DNA from 4 places in the Halomonas sp. DP3Y7-2 genome. Region 3 is predicted to be linked to each of the others. Evidence: predicted binding sites of a transcription regulator. Region 3 holds the regulator's gene; each other region holds the start of a gene.
What was found. The regulator sigma-54, encoded in region 3, starts transcription at its own class of promoters, with help from an activator protein. The targets are predictions, from matches to a motif close to TGGCACNNNNNTTGCTNT.
Positions count from the first base shown of each region.

Region 1: the regulator sigma-54 is predicted to act here: its motif matches at 2,166-2,183, upstream of KUV45_RS16295 (urease accessory protein UreD).
Region 2: the regulator sigma-54 is predicted to act here: its motif matches at 1,957-1,974, upstream of KUV45_RS17350 (hydrogenase small subunit).
Region 4: the regulator sigma-54 is predicted to act here: its motif matches at 2,983-3,000, upstream of glnA (glutamate--ammonia ligase).

Region 1 is NZ_JAHVKJ010000011.1:137,980-143,173, forward strand. Features, by position in the region: gene ureC (urease subunit alpha) at 1-379, opposite strand, end outside; gene KUV45_RS16285 (urease subunit beta) at 376-714, opposite strand; gene ureA (urease subunit gamma) at 805-1,107, opposite strand; gene KUV45_RS16295 (urease accessory protein UreD) at 1,165-2,100, opposite strand; gene KUV45_RS16300 (TolC family protein) at 2,586-3,947, shown strand; gene KUV45_RS16305 (efflux RND transporter periplasmic adaptor subunit) at 3,944-5,170, shown strand; gene KUV45_RS16310 (efflux RND transporter permease subunit) at 5,163-5,194, shown strand, end outside.
Region 2 is NZ_JAHVKJ010000011.1:393,216-398,409, reverse strand. Features, by position in the region: gene KUV45_RS17360 (M18 family aminopeptidase) at 98-1,429, shown strand; tRNA gene KUV45_RS17355 (tRNA-Met) at 1,669-1,745, opposite strand; gene KUV45_RS17350 (hydrogenase small subunit) at 2,106-3,203, shown strand; gene KUV45_RS17345 (nickel-dependent hydrogenase large subunit) at 3,203-5,017, shown strand; gene cybH (Ni/Fe-hydrogenase, b-type cytochrome subunit) at 5,031-5,194, shown strand, end outside.
Region 3 is NZ_JAHVKJ010000008.1:130,132-135,325, reverse strand. Features, by position in the region: gene KUV45_RS10430 (HAD family hydrolase) at 1-116, shown strand, start outside; gene lptC (LPS export ABC transporter periplasmic protein LptC) at 113-688, shown strand; gene lptA (lipopolysaccharide transport periplasmic protein LptA) at 733-1,263, shown strand; gene lptB (LPS export ABC transporter ATP-binding protein) at 1,263-1,988, shown strand; gene KUV45_RS10410 (RNA polymerase factor sigma-54) at 2,181-3,593, shown strand; gene hpf (ribosome hibernation-promoting factor, HPF/YfiA family) at 3,774-4,082, shown strand; gene ptsN (PTS IIA-like nitrogen regulatory protein PtsN) at 4,089-4,571, shown strand; gene rapZ (RNase adapter RapZ) at 4,825-5,194, shown strand, end outside.
Region 4 is NZ_JAHVKJ010000001.1:43,810-49,003, reverse strand. Features, by position in the region: gene typA (translational GTPase TypA) at 1-1,600, opposite strand, end outside; gene KUV45_RS00200 (glycosyltransferase family 2 protein) at 2,151-2,669, opposite strand; gene glnA (glutamate--ammonia ligase) at 3,183-4,589, shown strand; gene KUV45_RS00190 (hypothetical protein) at 4,741-5,194, shown strand, end outside.

The sequences.
Region 1 (5,194 bases), on a different contig from region 3:
CCGTAAGGATCTTGCCTTCCCCTGCGATGACCTCTGTCCCCGGCCCGATGACGATGGTGACATCCGGTTGGGTATCCGGATTACCGGCCTTGCCGATGGCAGCGATTCTGCCCGCCTGGAGCCCGACGTCGGCCTTGACGATGCCCCACCAGTCGAGAATCAGCGCGTTGGTGATCACCGTATCCATCACCGCCTCATCGACACGCTGGCTTTGCCCCATGCCATCACGGATCACCTTGCCACCGCCGAACTTGACCTCATCACCGTAGTGGGTCGCATCCTGCTCGACCTCGATCCACAGCTCGGTATCCCCCAGGCGCACCCGGTCGCCCACGGTGGGTCCGTAGATGTCGGCGTAGGCTTGACGACTGATCTTCATGACGGGTCTCCCTGAACATCCGGTGCAGTACCCAAAGGCCCCATGACCTCACCACGAAAGCCATAGATGTGACGAGTGCCGGCAAAGCTGACCAGGGTGACCTCACGGGTCTGGCCGGGCTCGAAACGCACGGCGCTGCCGGCAGCAACATCCAGCCTGAAGCCACGCGCCTTGACGCGGTCAAACAAGAGCGCGGGATTGGTCTCGGCGAAATGGTAGTGCGAGCCGACCTGGATCGGCCGGTCGCCACGGTTGGCCACCTCGATGGTCACCCGCTCGCGCCCTTCACACAGTGCGATCTCGCCGTCCTTGAGTTGGTATTCTCCGGGTATCATGCCTCGCCCTCTGATGGTCCGTTGGCAACGGCCTGCCCCCATGTCGCTGCTGCAAGCCGCTGCGGCAGACGACACTGAGCAGGCATCCGTTCAGGTAATCGGATGATGGACGGTCACCAGCTTCGTGCCGTCAGGAAAGGTGGCTTCGACCTGAACTTCGTCGACCATGTCGGCAACGCCCTCCATGACATCGTCACGGCCCAGGATCTGCTTGCCGTAGCTCATCATCTCGGCGACGCTGCGACCCTCACGGGCCCCCTCCATGATCTCGCAGCTGATCAACGCGACCGCCTCGGGATAGTTGAGCTTCAGGCCCTTGGCCCTTCGCCGTTCTGCTACCAACCCCGCGGTAAACAGCAGCAGCTTGTCCTTGTCTCTCGGTGTCAGCTCCATCGTTACTTCCTCAAGGTCAGACGACACGACGCTCGCTAGACGACGGTCGGCGTGGAGTCAGGTGAACCAGATGCGCGGCGGACAGGCCGTGCGCTCCAGCAACATCGGTCTCAGCAGTTTCCAGGCAGCCTCACACAGCGTCCAAGCTTCATGCCGCGAGTGCCCGAGATAGCGCAGCAGCAATACGCCGTCACGCAGAGTGACCGCCCATGGCTGTTGCATCATCGAGGGTGAAGACAGATCGACAGCATCGTCGGTGCGTCCCTGTCGGCCCGCCAGCTGTTCACGCAGCATCTCCACCGCTGCCGCGCCATCGTCCAAGCCTACGGCCCAAAGGGTGGCCTGAACGCTGCAGCCACGCTGGCCCCAGGCGCCGCTGAAGCGGCGGTGAAGCGGATCAAGCGGCTGACGCTCGATCCACAGCGGCTGGCCATCTCGGGCTAACCTGAAGCTCTGTTCCAGGTAGCCGCTGGCAAACGGCAGGTCACTGGCTGGCCGGCCCAGGGCGAGCACCTCCCAACCCAGGCAGCGCGCGTCCCCTTGCAACTCGATCTCGGTGGATTGGCGCCCACGAGAGCCATCGAAGGCAATGGTTTCCTGCGGCAGCCACTCGAGGCTGGCGCCGGGCTCGACCACCAGCCGGGTGCGCTGGGACCAGCTCACCTCGTTGCTGTCCGCCCGATACAGCTTGCTGGCGGCAGGGGTCGTGAGTAGTGCGCTGGCACCCCTTGCCACCCGTGCTTGAATGTCCAGCGCATCACCGCTGACCAGCCCGCCCGGTGGATGCAACAGGTAGACGTGGCAGGTGCCGTCGCGTCCTTCGGGGTAAAAGGGCCGCTGCACCCTCAAGGGGCCACGGTGATCCACTCGGTGTAATCGAGTCGCCGCACCATCATGGCGAAAGCCCAGTGACAGGCTCGCCTCCCAGCGCCGTCCCGCGTCGAAGCGATGGCCGTGCCGATCGGTCACATCCTGTAGTGTCTGCGCGCTCATGGTTCTCCCGGGCGATGGTTCGTGGTGACGCCGTCTGGCCACGCCACACAATACTGCCCGATGACGGTGCAATGGTCGTACCACCTCACCTCTAAATCCTATTTTTTACTTTATTATCAATGATATATAGTGCACCGAAAGTGCACCAGGAAGCCCCCTTAGCTATCAAAGGCACCAACTCGGTGCACCGCTAAGCGCATCCAGCATCATTTTGGTGCGCATGTCGCTATTGCTGTGGACCTCGTCGCCAGGACTGTGCAGCGTGGTCATTTGTCTGCCTGAGACCTCCCCCGCCCTTTCTGCCGCCCTTTCTGCCGCCCTTTCTGCCGCCCTTTCTGCCGCCCTTCCTGCCGCCCTTCTTCTACCTTCCCTCCACCGTCCTTCGATCGCCTTCCTGTCACGCCGCTTGCTACTGCCGTTAACCCTGCCTTAACCCCCCGCTCGGCTATGCTGCGCGCCTTCGAGAACCCAGGAGATCCATTATCATGGTTCGGGCCCCTTTCCCTGCCTTGCTGGCGGGCGTCCTGCTGTTGACGCTGGCTGGCTGCTCCATGATCGACGAGCCAACCTCCTACCCTGACAGGACCGACGCCTTGATCGCCCAGGTGCCGGACTGGTCGGCAGCTGTCGGCGGTAGCGACGTCGGCTCACTCAACGACCTAATCGCGTCCGATGCGCTCGATCAGCTCGTTGAAAGGGCGCTGCAGGCCAACCCCGGCCTGCAACAGACCCTGTTGACGCTGCGTATCCGCCAGACACAGCTGCGCCAGACCGGTGCTGACCGCCTGCCCGAGGTCGAAGCCGGCTTCAGCGCCAGTGACAGCGAAGACAGTGCCAGCACCTACAGCGGCTCAGTCTCGGTCAGTTGGGAAGCCGATCTGTGGCAGAAGATTGCCGATCGCACCGCCGCCGCCGATCAGGACGTCGCACAACAGGCGGCCCTGTATCAGGCCGCCCGGGACACCTTGGCGGCCGACGTGATGACCAGCTGGCTTGCGCTGATCGCGCAGCGTCATGCCATCACCATCCAGCAGCAGCGCCTGTCCACCCTTGAAAGCAACGAGTCCCTGATCCTTGAGCGCTATCGCAGCGGGCTCGGCAGCCTCGAGGATCTGGACAGCGCGCGAAGCTCCACGGCCAGTGCCCGTGCCAGCCTGGTGGAGTATCAAGAAAGCCTGGCGCAACAGCAGCGTGCACTGCAGACCCTGCTGGGCGAGATTCCCGATAGCGGCGAGGAGGTGGCCGACGACTATCCCGCGGTACTGACACCGCTGGCAGAGCTGCCAAGCCAGTCGCTGCGTCGCCGACCGGACCTGATCGCGGCCTACCACGCCATTCAGGCGGCCGACTATCGCACCCAGGCCGCCTACAAGGACCTGCTGCCAAGCATCAGCCTGCAGGCCGCCATCGAGGACGTGGCCGACTCGCCATCCCAGGCGCTGCTGACCGATCCGGTGTGGTCGCTGCTGGGTCAACTGACGGCTCCGCTGTTCCAGGGAGGCGAGCTTCGCGCAGCCGCCGAAGAAGCCGAACTGGAGACCGCGCAGGGCTACCAGGCGTACCGCGAGACCCTGCTCGAGGCGGTTGGCGAGGTGGAAGATGCCCTCGGGCTCGAGCGCTCTCTCGCCCTGCAACAGCAGCACATCGCCAATGCCCTGGACCGCCAGCAATCTACCCTGGCCCAGTACCAGTCGAGCTACCGCTCGGGGCTGGTCGACATCCTCGACCTGCTTTCGGTGCAACAACAGACCTACGACCTCGAGGCGCAACTCGATGACCTCAACTATCAGCGCCTGGCCAATCGCATCGACCTCGGCCTGGCACTCGGACTGGGAGTGACCCCATGACACGTCGCTGGAGCAAAGCGCTGCCCCTGAGTCTGGCCCTCGCGGTACTGGCGGCGGTGGTGGTTCATGTCGTCACGCCAGGTCAGGCACGAGGCCAGCACTCGCCACCCAGGCCTGGTGGCCAGCCGGAGGCCGATTCAGGCCAGGTGCAGGCGCGTCAGTCAGACCGCCAGCAGGCCCCCCAGCGCACCGAGGTAACGGTGGTCACCGCAGAGACCGCGGCCCACGCTGCCCGCATCATCGCCTACGGAGAAGCCAGCGCACATTTCGAGCTGACCCTGAGCGCCGAGGTGTCCGGGCGCGTCGACGGCCTTGCCGACAACTTCGAGGGAGGTCTTCGTATCGGTAAGGGCGAATTGCTGGCCACCCTGGAGGACAGTGGTTACCAGGAGGCCCTGGCCGTCGCCCAATCGACGCTGGCCACTGCCGAGGTGAGCCTGCTGGAGGAACAACGCCAGGGAGAACAGTCCAGAATCGAGTGGCGCTCGTCGGGGCTCTCGGGCGAGCCTGACTCGCCGCTGGTACTTCGCGCCCCCCAGCTCGCCGCCGCGCAGGCGGCGGTCGATGAGGCCAAGGCGTCGCTGGCCGCCGCTCGCCAGGACCTCGACCAGACCCGCATCACCGCCCCCTTCGATGCCCTGATCACCGATCGCCACATCGCCCCGGGCAGTTTCGTGCAGTCTGGCACCGAGATCGCCACCCTGGTCAGCACCGACCGCATCGAGATCACCGTGAGCCTGTCCGCCGCGGAATGGGCGCAACTACCGGACTCGGCCACGCTTGCTGCGGGTGACTGGCCCGTCACGCTGACCGATATCGAGAGCGGAGAGCAATGGACCGGACAGGTCATCCGGGCGCATCAGCACCTGGACGCCACCAGCCGCCAGCGCTCGCTGGTGATCGGGGTTCAGGCCCCGTTCGACCAGACCCCCGCCCTGCTGCCCGGCACGTTCCTCGAGGCGAGCCTCAGCGGACGTACGCTCGATGGGTTGTGGCAGCTCCCCGCCACCGCCCTCGGCCAGTCCGGACAGCTCTGGTACGTCACCGACGATGACGCTCTGGCCAGCGTCTCGACCGAGGCCGTCTTCAGCGACGGTGCCACGATATACGTAAGACCGCCCGAGGCGATCGCTGATCAGCCGACCCGGGTGGTCGTGCAACCCCTGAGCAGCTACGTCCAGGGCATGCTGGTGACCACCGTGGAGGCCCGACAGGATGTCTGACACGAGCCATCGCCAAGGCGTGAT
Region 2 (5,194 bases), on a different contig from region 3:
GCATTGTAGCAGCTTGCTGTCAATCCTTGTCCTTTACCGTGTTAACAGAGTAAAGGACAAACCTTGAACCATTACTATCATGCATCAGAGGACGCCCATGTCACAGGAGTGCTTGCCAAAGGATGATACCGAATGCGCCAAAAGGCTCAGTCGGTTGCTCGACTTTCTTCGCCGTTCACCCAGCCCTTGGCATGCCACTGCGAACATGGCTCAGCGGCTCGAAGATGCGGGCTACCGCCATCTGTTGGAGACCGACAGCTGGGAATTGGTTCCCGGCGACCGCTTCTATGTGACTCGCAATGACTCCTCCATCATTGCGGTGAACCTGCCCAGCACGCAACCTCTGTCATCGCTGCGTATGGTCGGTGCACATACCGACAGCCCCAATCTACGACTCAAGACCCATGCTGCCCAGCGTTCGGCGGGGTGGTTGCAGCTGGGCGTTCAGGTCTATGGCGGCGCGCTGCTGTCGCCCTGGTTTGACCGGGATCTGGGCCTGGCAGGCCGCATTCACGTTAGATTGCCGAATGGCCAGGTGAAGGGCGTGCTGATCAACGTCGAGCAGGCGATTGCGATCATTCCCAGCCTGGCGATTCATCTGGATCGTGAAGCCAACGACGGGCGTGCGATGAATGCCCAGACCCAGATGGCCCCGGTCGTCATGCAGGCCGATGAGGACGCGACTCTGGAGAGCCTGTTGCAGGCATGGCTGGAGCAGCAGCACGGACTCGGCGATGCCAAGGTGCTGGACTTCGAACTGGGCTTCTACGACCTGCAGCCGCCGTCACTGGTAGGGCTGCGCCAGGAGCTGATCGCCAGTGCCCGGCTGGACAACCTGCTGTCCTGCTTCATGGGGCTTGAGGCCATGCTGGATGCCGATGGCGACCAGGGCATGGTGCTGGTGGCCAATGACCACGAGGAAGTCGGCAGTGCCAGTGCCTGCGGTGCCCAGGGCCCGTTCCTGGCGGACGTGCTGAAGCGCGTGAATGGGCAGGTCGGTGAGGGGACGGAAGAAGGCTACATTCGCCTGATTCAATCGTCGCGCATGATCTCCTGTGATAATGCCCACGCCCTGCATCCGAACTTCAAGGACAAGCATGACGCGCAGCACGGCCCAAGTCTCAATGGCGGGCCAGTGATCAAGACCAATGCCAATCAGCGCTATGCCACCAACAGTGCCACGGCCGCCATGTTCCGTGATCTGTGCGAGCAGGCGGACGTGCCGGTGCAGACCTTTATCACCCGGGCCGACATGGGCTGCGGCAGCACCATCGGGCCGATTACCGCGACTGAGCTTGGGGTGCCTACGCTGGATGTTGGCGTTCCGCAGTGGGCCATGCACTCGATTCGCGAGACCGCGGGCAGCCAGGATGTCGAGCATCTGACTCGCGTGCTGACAGCGTTTTTCAACCAGCCGACACTGGTCTGACCCTCGAGGAATCGAACGAGATAGGGTCGCTGGGCGGGCATGTGACAGCTGGCATCAGACATCCCGCATCAGCGCCCGGCAAGATGCAGAGAGACGGCGCGCCCTAGACAGTCGCGCCGTCATCCTTGTTTCCAGGCCTGACGGCCTCTGAAGCTTGGGGGAAAGGTCAGGGTCCCTCGGCCTATCTCGTCACAACGAAAAAGCCCGCCGATCAGTGATCGACGGGCTTTTTCTGTATCTGGTGGCTACGCCCTGACTCGAACAGGGGACCCCATCATTATGAGTGATGTGCTCTAACCAACTGAGCTACGTAGCCTTTCAATGGCGCTGCATTCTACTTGGCTGACCTGGAATGTCAAGCTGGAAGGCGGCGGTGTGGCCGATTAGCGGCGCTGGCAAGTTGCTTGCCGCCCTGTGCTGATGTGCCGGCTGGGCCGAGAACCTGGCGCACAGCGACCGGTCGCTGGGTTACCGCTGGCAACGTGAAAATACTGCTACCTGTCTGAAAAATATAACGAAAACGTCGTTGGCACATGTATTGCTTTTCTCTTGTGGACCGTGAGCGTCGGCGTTAGCCATAAAGCCGTCCTGATCCCGCGCGATGGAAACGCCATTGCCAGCAGGATGCCAAACGCCGATTGAAGATCGATTGACGACCACGACAGGGGAGTCGTTGATGATGGAACCCATCGAGACCTTTTACGACGTGATGCGCCGACAGGGAGTCACGCGTCGCTCGTTCCTCAAGTTTTGCTCTCTGACCGCAGCAGCGCTGGGTCTGGGGCCTGCCTATACCGCCAAGATTGCCCACGCCATGGAAACCAAGCCCCGCACACCGGTGGTGTGGGTCCATGGCCTGGAATGCACATGTTGCTCAGAGTCCTTTATCCGGTCGGCTCACCCATTGGTGAAGGACGTGGTGCTGTCCATGATCTCGCTGGACTACGACGACACCTTGATGGCCGCAGCGGGGCATCAGGCTGAGGCGGCGCTCGCCGACACCATCGAACGCTACAAGGGCAACTACATCCTGGCGGTGGAGGGCAACCCGCCGCTCAACGAGGACGGCATGTTCTGCATCGTCGGTGGCCGGCCGTTCGTGGACCAGTTGCGGGAGGCGGCGGCCCATGCCAAGGCGGTCATCTCGTGGGGCTCCTGCGCCAGTCACGGGTGTGTGCAGGCCGCTAGGCCCAACCCCACCCGGGCCACCCCAGTGCACAAGGTCATCACCGACAAGCCGATCATCAAGGTGCCGGGCTGTCCCCCCATCGCTGAGGTCATGACCGGCGTCATCACCTACATGCTGACCTTCGATCGCCTGCCCGAGCTGGATCGTACCGGGCGTCCGAAGATGTTCTATTCCCAGCGAATCCATGACAAATGCTATCGGCGTCCGCACTTCGATGCTGGCCAATTTGTCGAGGCCTTCGATGACGAGGGGGCGAGGCGCAGCTATTGCCTTTACAAGGTCGGCTGCAAGGGTCCGACCACCTACAACGCCTGTTCCACCGTGCGCTGGAATGAAGGCGTGAGTTTCCCCATCCAGGCGGGTCACGGCTGTATCGGCTGCTCGGAGGATGGCTTTTGGGATAAAGGGTCCTGGTACGCCCGCCTGCAGGACGTTCACCAATTCGGTATCGAGGCCAATGCCGACCAGATCGGTGGTGCCGTGGCGACCGGTGTGGGCAGCGCGGTCGCCATTCATGCCGCGGTCACCGCATTGAAACGGGCGCAGGTCAAGCGCCAGTCATCCGTCAGCAAGGAGGAGGTCTGATGACACAGACGCGCACACCCAACGGGTTCGACCTGGATAGAAGCGGCCGTCGCATCGTGGTGGATCCCGTCACGCGCATCGAGGGACACATGCGCTGTGAGGTCAATGTGGATGACAACAATATCATTCGCAATGCGGTCTCCACGGGCACCATGTGGCGTGGGCTTGAGGTCATTTTGAAGGGCCGTGATCCTCGGGATGCCTGGGCCTTTGTCGAGCGCATCTGCGGCGTCTGTACAGGCTGTCACGCGCTGGCATCGGTGAGAGCGGTGGAAAATGCCCTGGATATACGCATCCCGCGAAATGCTCACCTGATTCGGGAAATGATGGCAAAGGTGCTGCAGTGGCACGATCACGTGGTCCACTTTTATCACCTGCATGCGCTCGACTGGGTCAATCCCGTCAATGCGCTGCGCGCCGATCCCAGGGCCACATCTCGTCTGCAGCAACTGACCGGCCCCAACCATCCGCTGTCATCCCCTGGCTACTTTCGGGATGTGCAGAATCGTCTGAAGACCTTTATCGAGTCTGGCCAGCTGGGCCTGTTCAAGAACGGCTACTGGGACAACCCGGCGTACAAGCTGTCACCGGAGGCGGATCTCATGGCCACCGCCCACTATCTGGAGGCACTCGATCTGCAGAAGGAGATCGTCAAGGTCCATACGGTGTTCGGCGGCAAGAACCCGCATCCCAACTACATGGTGGGTGGGGTGCCTTGCGCCATCAATATCGACGGTGACCTGGCTGCCGGGGCTCCGCTCAATATGGAGCGACTCAATTTCGTTCGGGCTCGTATGGAAGAGGCCTTTGCGTTCTCCCAGAACGTCTACCTGCCGGATGTGATCGCCATTGCCAGCTTCTACAAGGACTGGCTCCATGGCGGCGGTCTCGCTGGCAGCAATGTGATGGATTACGGCGACTACTCCAAGGTCAACTACGACAAGTCCACCGATCAATTGAAGGGCGGTGCCATCGTCGGTGGTAACTGGGACGAGGTGCACGAGGTCGACCCCACCGATCCAGAGCAGATCCAGGAGTTCGTGGCCCATTCATGGTATCGCTATGCCGACGAGTCAAAGGGGCTTCACCCGTGGGACGGCGAGACGGAACACCACTACGAGCTGGGCCAGGCAACCGTAGGCACCCGTACCCACATCCGAGAATTGGATGAGTCGGCCAAGTATTCCTGGATAAAGTCGCCGCGCTGGCGCGGGCACGCCATGGAGGTGGGGCCACTGGCTCGCTATATCCTCAATTACGCCCAGGGCAACGAGTTCGTCATCGACCAGGTCGACAGCTCCCTGGCGGCCTTCAATCAGCTTGCCGGTACCCGCCTTACGCCACGCCAGGCACTGCCTTCGACGATAGGGCGCACCCTGGCGCGGGCGCTTGAGGCGCATTACTGCGCCTCCATGATGCTCGATGACTGGCACGAACTGGTGGCCAATATTCGAGCAGGTGACCTCGCCACGGCCAACATCGAGAAGTGGGACCCAGCCTCCTGGCCCAGTGAAGCTCGTGGGGTGGGTATCGTGGCGGCTCCCAGGGGCATGAACGGCCACTGGATTCGCATCAAGGACGGCAAGATCGAGAACTATCAGTGCATCGTGCCCACCACCTGGAACGGCAGCCCGAGGGATGCCGAAGGCAATATCGGAGCCTTCGAGGCCTCGTTGCTGGGGACCCCGATGGAAAGGCCGGACGAGCCGGTGGAAATCCTGCGCACCCTGCACTCCTTTGATCCTTGCCTGGCGTGCTCCACCCATGTGATGAGCGAGGACGGAGAAGAGCTGTCCCGCGTAACCGTGCGATAGCGGGGGAGGAATCATGTCGCAGCAATCCAAGACGCCGGATGTTGCGCAGACGTCTGCGGCTTCTGTTGACCCAGAAGTGTCGGGCCAGCCGGGCGCACCGCGCCAAGGGGGCGCCGGCAGTGCGGCCGGCGCGCTACCTGACTCCGTCAGGCAGACCTCGGTCTACGTGTACGAAGC
Region 3 (5,194 bases):
CCGAGCGCGACGGCGGTCATGGCGCAGTGCGGGACATCACGGATACCTTGCTGGCTGCCCAGGGCCGCCTCGACGGCGTGGTGGACAGCTATCTGAAGGACGGACCCCTGATATGACATGGCGCTCACTGCGGCCCGGCTTCCGTTTCTGGCTGGTCATCCTGCTGCTGGTGCTGGGCGGCGGACTGGCCCTGCTCGACCCGCGGGACGGCACTGTGCCCGACCTGATCACCGACGATCAGGCCGGCGAGCCGGACTACTACCTGATCGATGCCACCCTGACGCGCTTCGACACCCAGGGTGCGCCCCATCAACGCATTACGACCCCGCGTCTGGTGCACACCCCGCTGGATGACATCACCCGCGTCGACCAACCTGACATGGAACTTGTCGATGACAGTGGCCGCCTGTGGATCGCCACTGCCACCGACGGCGAACTTGGCCCGGACGGCAACCCTCTGACACTGACCGGAGATGCCCACCTCGAGGCCCCTGCCGAGCGCTGGCAGCTGGATACCGAGGTGCTGGTCTATGACAGCGATTCAGGCCACGCCTGGAGTGAGACGCCTGCGGTATTGCGCCAGCCCCCCCAGGAAATGCGAGGCGAGCGCTTCGATGCCTGGATCCATGACAATACCGCCCGTCTGACCGACAATGTCAACGGCTATCATCCGCCAGAGCCTCAATAAGCCAGAGCCGCTCTCAGCCCGAGCTCTAACAAGGAGTCACTTCCATGATGCGTCCCCGTCCCGCGCTACTGCTCGCCCTGGCCCTGGGCCTGACGAGCGTCGCCACCAGCACCGTCACCCTGGCGCTGGAAAGCGACCGCAGCGCCCCCATTCAGGTAGAGGCCGACCAACTGGACCTGGATGACCGCGCAGGCACAGCGGTGTATACCGGCGATGTGCGTATTCAACAGGGCAGCATGCTGCTGACCGGTGAGCGTGTGGAAATTCAGCGCAACGACCAGGGTCAGCTGTCCCGCGCCACGGCGACTGGCTCCCGCGCCTACCTGGAGCAGCAGCCTTCGCCGGAAGAGCCGGTGGTCAAGGGCTGGGGCAAGAAGGTGGTCTACCATGTTGCCGAGCGCCGCATGGAACTCATCGACCAGGCGGAATTGCACAAGGCCAATGACACCTTCGACGGCGCCTACCTGGAGTACTTTCTGGATCGCCGCGTCGTCCAGGCTCGCTCCAGCGCACAGGGTGTCGACGGCCAGCAGCGCATTCGCATGACCCTCGAGCCGGAAAGCCAAGGAAACTGATGAAGACTCTCCACGCTCGCCATCTGGCCAAGAGCTACAAGAAGCGCCGCGTCGTCCAGGACATCAGCCTGTCCATCGAACAGGGCAGCATTGTGGGCCTGCTGGGCCCCAACGGCGCAGGCAAGACCACCTCCTTCTACATGATCGTCGGACTGGTCAGGGCGGATGCTGGCACCATCAGCATCGACGATGACGACCTGAGCCGCGCGGCCATGCACCAGCGGGCACTGGCGGGTATTGGCTACCTGCCACAGGAAGCCTCCATCTTCCGCAAGCTGTCCGTAGCCGACAACATCATGGCGATCCTCGAGACCCGCAAGGACCTCGACCGGGAAGGTCGCCAGGCGCGCCTTGAGCAACTGCTCGAAGACTTCCATGTCAGCCACATTCGCGACAACCCGGGCATGAGCCTGTCCGGCGGGGAAAGACGCCGGGTCGAGATCGCCCGAGCCCTGGCCACAGAACCCGCCTTCATTCTGCTCGACGAACCCTTTGCCGGGGTGGATCCGATCTCCGTCGGCGAGATCAAGTCGATCATTCGCCAGCTCAAGGCTCGTGATATCGGCGTCTTGATCACCGACCACAACGTGCGCGAGACGCTGGACATCTGTGACCGCGCCTACATTGTCGGCGACGGCCAGATCATCGCCGAAGGCAGTGCCGAGTCGATCCTTGCCAACCAGCGCGTCAAGGAAGTCTATCTCGGCGAAAACTTTCGCCTTTAGCCACCACGGGCGCTGCCGGGCCGCTATATTGGCAGGGTCTTCATGGCGCCCGCTCGACCTTGCACTGACGCGCATGCGGGGCATAGCAAGCCCTGCGCGCCACCCCCTGCCCACAAGTTGGCAAGAAGCTTGCATGGTACCTGACCCGCCGTTAGGGTAAGGCTTTTCAGCTCCACGAACGGAAGTCACATCATGGCCCTCAAGGCGTCACTGCAGCTGAAGATCGGCACCCAGCTGACCATGACCCCTCAGCTGCAACAGGCTATTGGCCTGCTCCAGCTTTCCACGCTGGACCTGCGCCAGGAAGTCCAGCAGGCGCTCGAGGCCAACCCGATGCTCGAGCTGGAGGATGAATTCGGCGAGCTGCAGGTCAAGGACAGCAAGGACGACGACTGGGCCGACGAGATCCCCTCCGAGCTAACGGTCGACAGCGACTGGTCCGATACCTATCAAGACCTTGGCACCGCCCCGGCCGGCAGCGCCGAGGCGCCTGACTTCGAGCGCCAGGCCAGCGGGCAATCCCTGCATGGCCACCTTAGCTGGCAGCTGGCCCTGCTGGACCTCAATGATAATGACAGGCGCATCGCAGAGTGCCTGATTGACGCGGTCAACGGCGATGGCTACCTGGTGGGACACCTTGACGATATCGCCCAGGGCCTGGCCGATGACGACGCTGCTGCCCCGCCCCTGCAGGACGTGGCGTCGGTACTGGCCAGGCTGCAGCAATTCGAACCTACCGGTGTATTTGCCCGAGACTTGCGCGAATGCCTGCAGCTGCAACTGGACAGCCTGCCCCGTGACACCCCCCTTCTGCCCCAGGCGGGAAGACTGGTACGCCAGTTTCTCGAGGCGCTGGCCAGCGGTGATCGTCGTCTGCTGAAGCGCCGCCTGAGCCTGACCGAAGAGCAGCTGGACGATGTCATCGAACTGATCCGTGGCCTCGACCCTAGGCCTGGCAGCCAGTACGGCGACAGCGACAACGACTATGTCATTCCCGATCTGGTGGTCCGCCACACCGAAGAAGGCTGGCGCGTCGAGCTGAACCCTGAGGCGATGCCACGCCTGCGCATTCAACCCGACTATGCGGCCTTGATCCGACGGGCCGACAAGAGCCAGGACAACCAGTTTCTGAAGGACCACCTGCAGGAGGCACGCTGGCTGATCAAGAGCCTGGCAAGCCGCAACGACACCCTGTTGAGGGTCGGACGCGAAATCATGGAGCGGCAGCTCGACTTCCTCGAGCAGGGTGAAGCCGCCATGAAACCACTGGTGTTGGCAGACATTGCGGCCAAGGTCGAGATGCACGAATCGACCATCTCACGGGTGACGACCCAGAAATTCGTGCATACGCCACGGGGAGTGTTCGAGCTCAAGTATTTCTTTTCCAGCCAGGTGGGCCAGGATGGGGATGCCCATTCCAGCACTGCCATACGCGCCATGATCAAGTCGCTGATCCAGCAGGAGCCGCCTCGCAAACCGCTGTCTGACAGCAAATTGGTGGAGCTGCTCGCCGAAGACGGTGTCAACGTCGCCCGACGCACCGTCGCCAAGTATCGAGAAGCGATGAATATTCCCTCTTCAAGCGAGCGCAAGCGCCTGCGCTGAGCCCGGTCAGATGGCTCGAGACAGGCAGCGAGCAGAGCGCGTAGCGCAGTTACATGAAAAGCGCAAGCGCTTGAAATATCGCACGACATCTGCGTCTTAATGCGTAGAAGCAGGGGGGTTTGCAGGATCGGAAAAAGGGTTACAATCGAGCTACCACCCGCAAGAGCAAGGAGCCTTGTCATGCAAGTCAACATTACCGGCCACCACGTCGAATTGACCGATCCCCTGCGTGACTACGTACAAGAGAAGCTCGCCCGTGTGGAGCGCCACTACGACAACATCACCAATGTGCAGGTCACCCTCTCGGTGGAGAAGGAGCGCCAACAGGCTGCCTGTACGCTTCACGCTGCCGGTGCAGACCTGCATGCAGAAGCCCAGGACGGCGACATGTACGCCGCCATCGACGCCCTTGCCGACAAGCTGGACCGCCAGCTCGTCAAGCACAAGGAAAAATCCCAAGCCCGCGCCCAAGGCGCCGGAATTCGCTGACCTCTCATGACATTGGATGCCATTCTCCCCCCCGAGCGCACGCTATTTGACGTCCCGGGGGGCAGCAAGAAGAGGGTGCTGGAATTTTTCAGCACCTTCATTGCGCAGAACACACCAAGCCTGGATAGCCAGGAAGTCTTCAGTCGCCTGATCGGCCGCGAACGTCTGGGTAGCACCGGCATCGGCAATGGCGTGGCCATTCCGCATGCTCGCAACCCGCACTGTAAGGCCCCTATCTCTGGCTTTCTCAAGCTGGCAGAGCCGATTGATTTCGACGCCATCGACGGCGAACCGGTGGACCTGGTATTTGTCTTGCTGGTGCCTGAGGAAGCGGATGATGCTCACCTTGCCCTGCTGGGACAGGTGGCCGGGGTCATGAATGACGCCGATACCCGACATCGCCTGCGCCACGCGACGTCCCAGCGCGAGCTGCACGAGCGCTTGCAGGAAGCGATTCGCCAGCAAGCCCCCGGCGACGCCACGACCTGACGGCACGCACCGAAAGCGCCTTGATCCTATGTCTTGATGGCGCACGCCTTGCCTGGCGCCTTGACGAATGGCGCCTCGCTAACAGGGGCCTCGCTGATGGGGAACTCGCTGATTAACCTCTAGCTGATTGCCATTTAGCTGATTACCATCTAGCTAGATAGCACGCTCTGATCGAGCGTGATCTGGCCGTCACCGCGCGGTGACCGCCTGACACCAACTGCCCTCTTATCGCCCCCTGCCAAGGAGACAGGACATGCAGCTCGTGATCATCAGTGGTCGCTCTGGCTCGGGAAAGTCCGTGGCGCTTCAGGCTCTCGAAGACCTGGGCTTCTATGCCATCGACAACTTGCCAGCGACGCTGCTGGGGTCACTGGTCGAAGAGCTGGAGAATGGACATTCACAGCGCATTGCCGTCAGTGTCGATGCGCGCAATCTGCCCGAGGCGCTGGAGCGTTTTCCCGCACAGCTGACGGCGCTGAAGCAAGGTCCCATCGACTGCCAGGTCGTCTACCTCACCAGCGACGCGCGGATTCTGCTGGAACGCTACTCCCATACTCGACGCCGTCACCCGCTGACCCGCAATACCGACATGACCCTGGCCGAGGCCATCGAGTCCGAGCAGA
Region 4 (5,194 bases), on a different contig from region 3:
GGTTGTTGATGCCGACCAGCATGCCCTCATAGACCTCGGTGCCGTGGTCGATGATCAGCTTGCCGCGCTCCTGCAGCGCATACAGGGCGTAGGCGAGGGCCTTGCCCGGTACCATGGACACCAGCACGCCGTTGCGACGCTCGATGGAGGCGTCGGGCTTGAGCGGGCCGTAATGATCGAAGCGGCTGGTCAGGATGCCGGTGCCTGACGTCAGGGTCAGGAATTGACCGCGGAAACCGATCAAGCCGCGCGCCGGAATGATGAAGTCAAGGCGCACGCGGCCCTTGCCATCCGGATTCATGTTCTTGAGCTCGCCCTTGCGGTAGCCGAGCTCTTCCATGATGGCGCCCTGATGCTGCTCTTCGCAGTCGATGATGACTTCTTCGTAGGGCTCCTGCTTTTCGCCATCGATCTCGCGGATGATGACTTCAGGACGACCGACGGCCAGCTCGAAGCCTTCGCGACGCATGCTCTCGATCAGCACCGACAGGTGCAGCTCGCCGCGACCGGAAACGATGAACTTCTCCGGTGATTCACCCTGCTCGACGCGCAGCGCGACGTTGTGGATCAGCTCCTGGTCCAGGCGATCCTTGATGTTGCGGCTGGTGACGAACTTGCCGTCCTTGCCTGCAAACGGTGAGTCGTTGACCTGGAAGGTCATGGAGACCGTCGGCTCGTCGACCGTCAGGGCCGGCAGTGCCTCGACCGCAGCCGCGTCACAGATGGTGTCGGAGATGGCCAGTTCGTCGATACCGGTGATGCAGACGATGTCGCCGGCGGTGGCCTGCTCGGTCTGGACACGCTCAAGGCCCAGGTGAGTCATGACCTGGCCAATCTTGCCCTTGCGGGTCTGGCCTTCCTTGTTGATCACCACGACCTGCTGGTTCGGTGACATGGCGCCGCGGGTGATGCGACCAAGGCCGATGACGCCGACGTAGCTGGAGTAGTCGAGGGCCGAAATCTGCATCTGCAGCGGGCCATCGAGTTCAACCTTGGGCGGCTCGACGATGTTGACGATGGACTGGAACATCGGCGTCATGTCCTCGGCCAGCTGGTCCGGTTCCGGACCGGCAATGCCGTTGAGCGCCGAGCAGTAGATGATCGGGAAGTCGAGCTGCTCGTCGCTGGCACCCAGGTTGTCGAACAGATCGAAGATCTGATCGATGACCCAGTCAGGACGTGCCCCGGGGCGGTCGATCTTGTTGACGACAACGATCGGCTTCAGGCCCTGGTCGAAGGCTTTCTGGGTGACGAAGCGAGTCTGCGGCATCGGGCCGTCAACGGCATCGACCAGCAGCAGGACCGAGTCCACCATGGACATGACGCGCTCGACTTCGCCGCCGAAGTCAGCGTGTCCAGGGGTGTCCACGATGTTGATGTGGTAGTCCTGTCCCTCGGGAGAGCTCCAGCGGATCGCCGTGTTCTTGGCCAGGATCGTGATGCCACGTTCCTTTTCCTGGTCATTGGAGTCCATGATGCGCTCCTGCCCCTCGGCCTTGCGGTCCAGAGTGCCGGACTGGCTGAGCAGCTTGTCGACCAGGGTGGTTTTGCCGTGGTCGACGTGAGCGATGATGGCGATGTTGCGAAGATTCTCGATCACGACGGGATCCTGCTGGAAAAAGTGGGGCCGCATTATAGGGCCTGGGTGATGACAACGACCAGCATTGTTGCGGTCAATCTATCCGTGAATTCTCAAGATGCTGAACTTTCAAGCACCTGCGTGACGCTGACTTGACGCGTTAGGCCCCATTTTCAGGCGTTTTTGCGCGAGAAGGCGACAAGAAAGGAGTGGCTTGAGGTGCCATCTCTTGTGTGTCCGCCTGTTTGAGACGGCGTTTTTCGACGCCACGGCATAACAACGTCTACACGACAACGTCTATATGACTACGTCTTTGTGACGCCTTGATGAGAGGGCTCTCCACGACGGTGTTCTATCAACATGAGTACCAGCGTCATCCAGCGGGTCGCTGAGGGGCCTGCCCCTGGCTGGCGTTTGGCAGGAGTGTACGGGGCTGCTGCATGGGAGCCGCTGCATCAGGGCCGCTGCATCAGGGCCATGGCATGAGGGCCGCAGTAGAGGCATGCTCAGGATGGCATGGGCCAACTACGACATAACAGCCGTTGCGCGGCGGCTGCTGAGTAGCTGTCCCTCAGGCGCGCTGTACCAGCGCATTGGCCCGACAGGCCTTGAGCCGCGTGGCCAGGTCTTCTACGGCGCTCAGGTCCAGCGATGGATCAAAGCCTCCCAGGCGCTCGAACCAGTTGCGCTCTACGCCAAGTGCCCGTGTGGGCGTCTGTCGCAGAAGTTGGAACAGGGCCAGCGGACAAGGCCGAGATGGCCTGACCATGGGGCGTGATTCGTCGGCAGCCGCGGCCATCATGCGTTCTACCCAGGCTGAGTCCAGTGGGCCCAGGCAGAAGCCGAGCATTCGCCCATTGCAGTGAGAGGCTGCCAGGTTGAAGCGTCTCCCCATCGGCGCCGGACGGACGCGCACCAGCCGATAGTCTTTCGCGTGCTCGCCGAGCTGTTCAGAGGTGATGCCACCATCGTCGATGACTATGATCTCGCTGCGCCCCTGGAACAGGGCAATCTGCTGGCGTGCCTGCGTCAGCCGACAGGACAAATCCTTGCCGGTCAGGCGGGCATCGATGATCAGGCTGATATTCACGACGACACTCCGAGGCGGGTGACGCCGACCGTGACGGGAGGGCCGGCGACAAACGTAAGGAAGTGTATCCGCGCGTTGCAGAAGGTTCCAGCGACCCCTTACCCCTAGCGATCGCCTCGGCAGACTTCAGCGTCGAGATGGTTGAGGGTTATCTTGGTGCATAAAAGTTTCTGGCGCTTCATTTTGGTGCACAAGTGGGTCTTTGACGCGATGGCCGTGAGCCAATGCGCTATGCTGGAGCAGCAGTGGCGAGAACTTAAAATCGATGAAAAACATTGGGTTGAGATTTTTTTGATCAATGCTGGTGCAATGATGGCACGCAACCTGCATTGTTTCTGACAGTGTCATCGTGTCGAGCACGTCACCATGGGAACTGTCCCGGGAGCGTGCTACAAAGGATCCCGGTACCCCTTTTGCTCCCTGGATCATCCCCCAATTCGAAGTCGGTGACATGGGATTGGTGCCGTCGCCCCAATGCTCGAGTCACGAACAAGTTTCACTCTGGAGGACCACATGTCAGACAAGACTCTCGCCCTGATCAACGAACATGACGTCAAGTGGGTTGACCTGCGTTTCACCGACACCCGCGGCAAGGAACAGCACGTCACTATTCCGGCCTCCGAGGTCGACGAGGAATTCTTCGAGAACGGCCAGATGTTCGATGGCTCCTCCATCAACGGCTGGAAGGGCATCAACGAGTCCGACATGATTCTGCGTCCGGAAGACGGCACCGGCTTCCTCGACCCCTTCACCGAAGACGCGACCCTGATTCTGCGTTGCGACATCATCGAGCCGGCTACCATGCAGGGCTACGAGCGCGACCCGCGTTCCATCGCCAAGCGCGCTGAGGCCTACCTGCAGTCTTCCGGCCTGGGTGATACTGCATTCTTCGGCCCCGAGCCCGAGTTCTTCATCTTTGATGAAGTGCATTGGAAGGCCGACATCGAAGGTGCGATGTACAAGATTTCCTCCGAAGAGGGTGCCTGGTCAACGGACCGCGCCGTCGAAGGCGGCAACCTGGGCCACCGTCCTCGGGTCAAGGGCGGCTACTTCCCGGTTCCCCCGGTGGACAGCTTCCATGACATGCGCGGCGCCATGTGTAACACCCTGGAAGCCATCGGCCAGAAGGTCGAGGTGCACCACCATGAGGTGTCCAACGCCGGCCAGAACGAAATTGGCGTAGCCTTCAACACCCTGGTCAAGAAGGCCGACGAAGTTCAGGAAATGAAGTACGTGATCCACAATGTGGCCCACGCCTACGGCAAGACCGCCACCTTCATGCCGAAGCCCCTGGTCGGCGATAACGGCAGCGGCATGCACGTGCACCAGTCCTTCTGGAAGGACGGTCAGAACCAGTTTGCTGGCGACCAGTACGCTGGCCTGTCTGAAATGGCGCTGTTCTACATCGGCGGCATCATCAAGCACGCACGTGCGCTGAACGCCTTCACCAACGCTTCTACCAACTCGTACAAGCGTCTGGTGCCGGGCTTCGAAGCACCGGTCATGCTGGCCTACAGTGCCCGTAACCGCTCTGCGTCGATCCGTATTCCGTACACCGCCAGCCCCAAGGGCAAGCGTGTTGAGGCGCGTTTCCCTGACCCGACCGCCAACCCCTACCTGTGCTTCGCGGCCATGCTGATGGCGGGTATCGATGGCATCAAGAACAAGATCCATCCTGGCGATGCCATGGACAAGAACCTCTACGACCTGCCGCCGGAAGAAGGCAAGTCCATTCCGACCGTGGCGGAAAGCCTCGACCAGGCGCTGGCGGCTCTCGACGAAGACCGCAGCTTCCTGACCGAAGGTGGTGTCTTCACCGACGACATGATCGATGCCTACATCGAGCTCAAGAACGAAGACGTGGAGCGCCTGCGCATGACCACGCACCCGATCGAGTTCGACATGTACTACAGCTGCTGATCCAGCGACGACGACACCGCGTCGTATATCGGCCCCGCCTTGAGCGGGGCCGATTTTTTTTGGCCTGGCCTTGCCCTCGAGCAAGCGATGCCCTTGGCCTGGCAGGACAGGCATCGCATGCTTGCCAGGACACCCCCATCAAGGAGCCACCGTGAAGCTACCACCGCGCTGCCGGCAGGCCATGTCGCCACAGCCGTCGGGCCGCCTGCCGGCTCGGCGATGCCGGTTGGAGCTGATGTGGCTGGGGTGGATATGGCGGGAGCGGATATGGCTTTGGCGAGTATCGAGAGGCCTGCTGCTGACGATACTGCTGCTGTATGGCTCCCAGGGGAGTGCCGCCGATGCCCTCTATCGTCGCGTCGAACGTCATGGCGGCGTCACCTATAGCGATCGGCCGCTGGAAGGTGGAGAGCGCTTCGTGCCAGGGGCGCTCTCCCATGTGCCGAGTGCTCCTCTGCCCCCGGCACTGTCCCAGCTGCCGGGGGATATCAGCGCTGCTGCGCCGGGCTACCTGGCACGGGATGTGCTGGCCATTGCCCGTCCGGCATCTGGCAGCGTGCTGCCCAGCGGCGCTGGCGGCAGCCTCGAGGTCGCGGCGGCCGTCA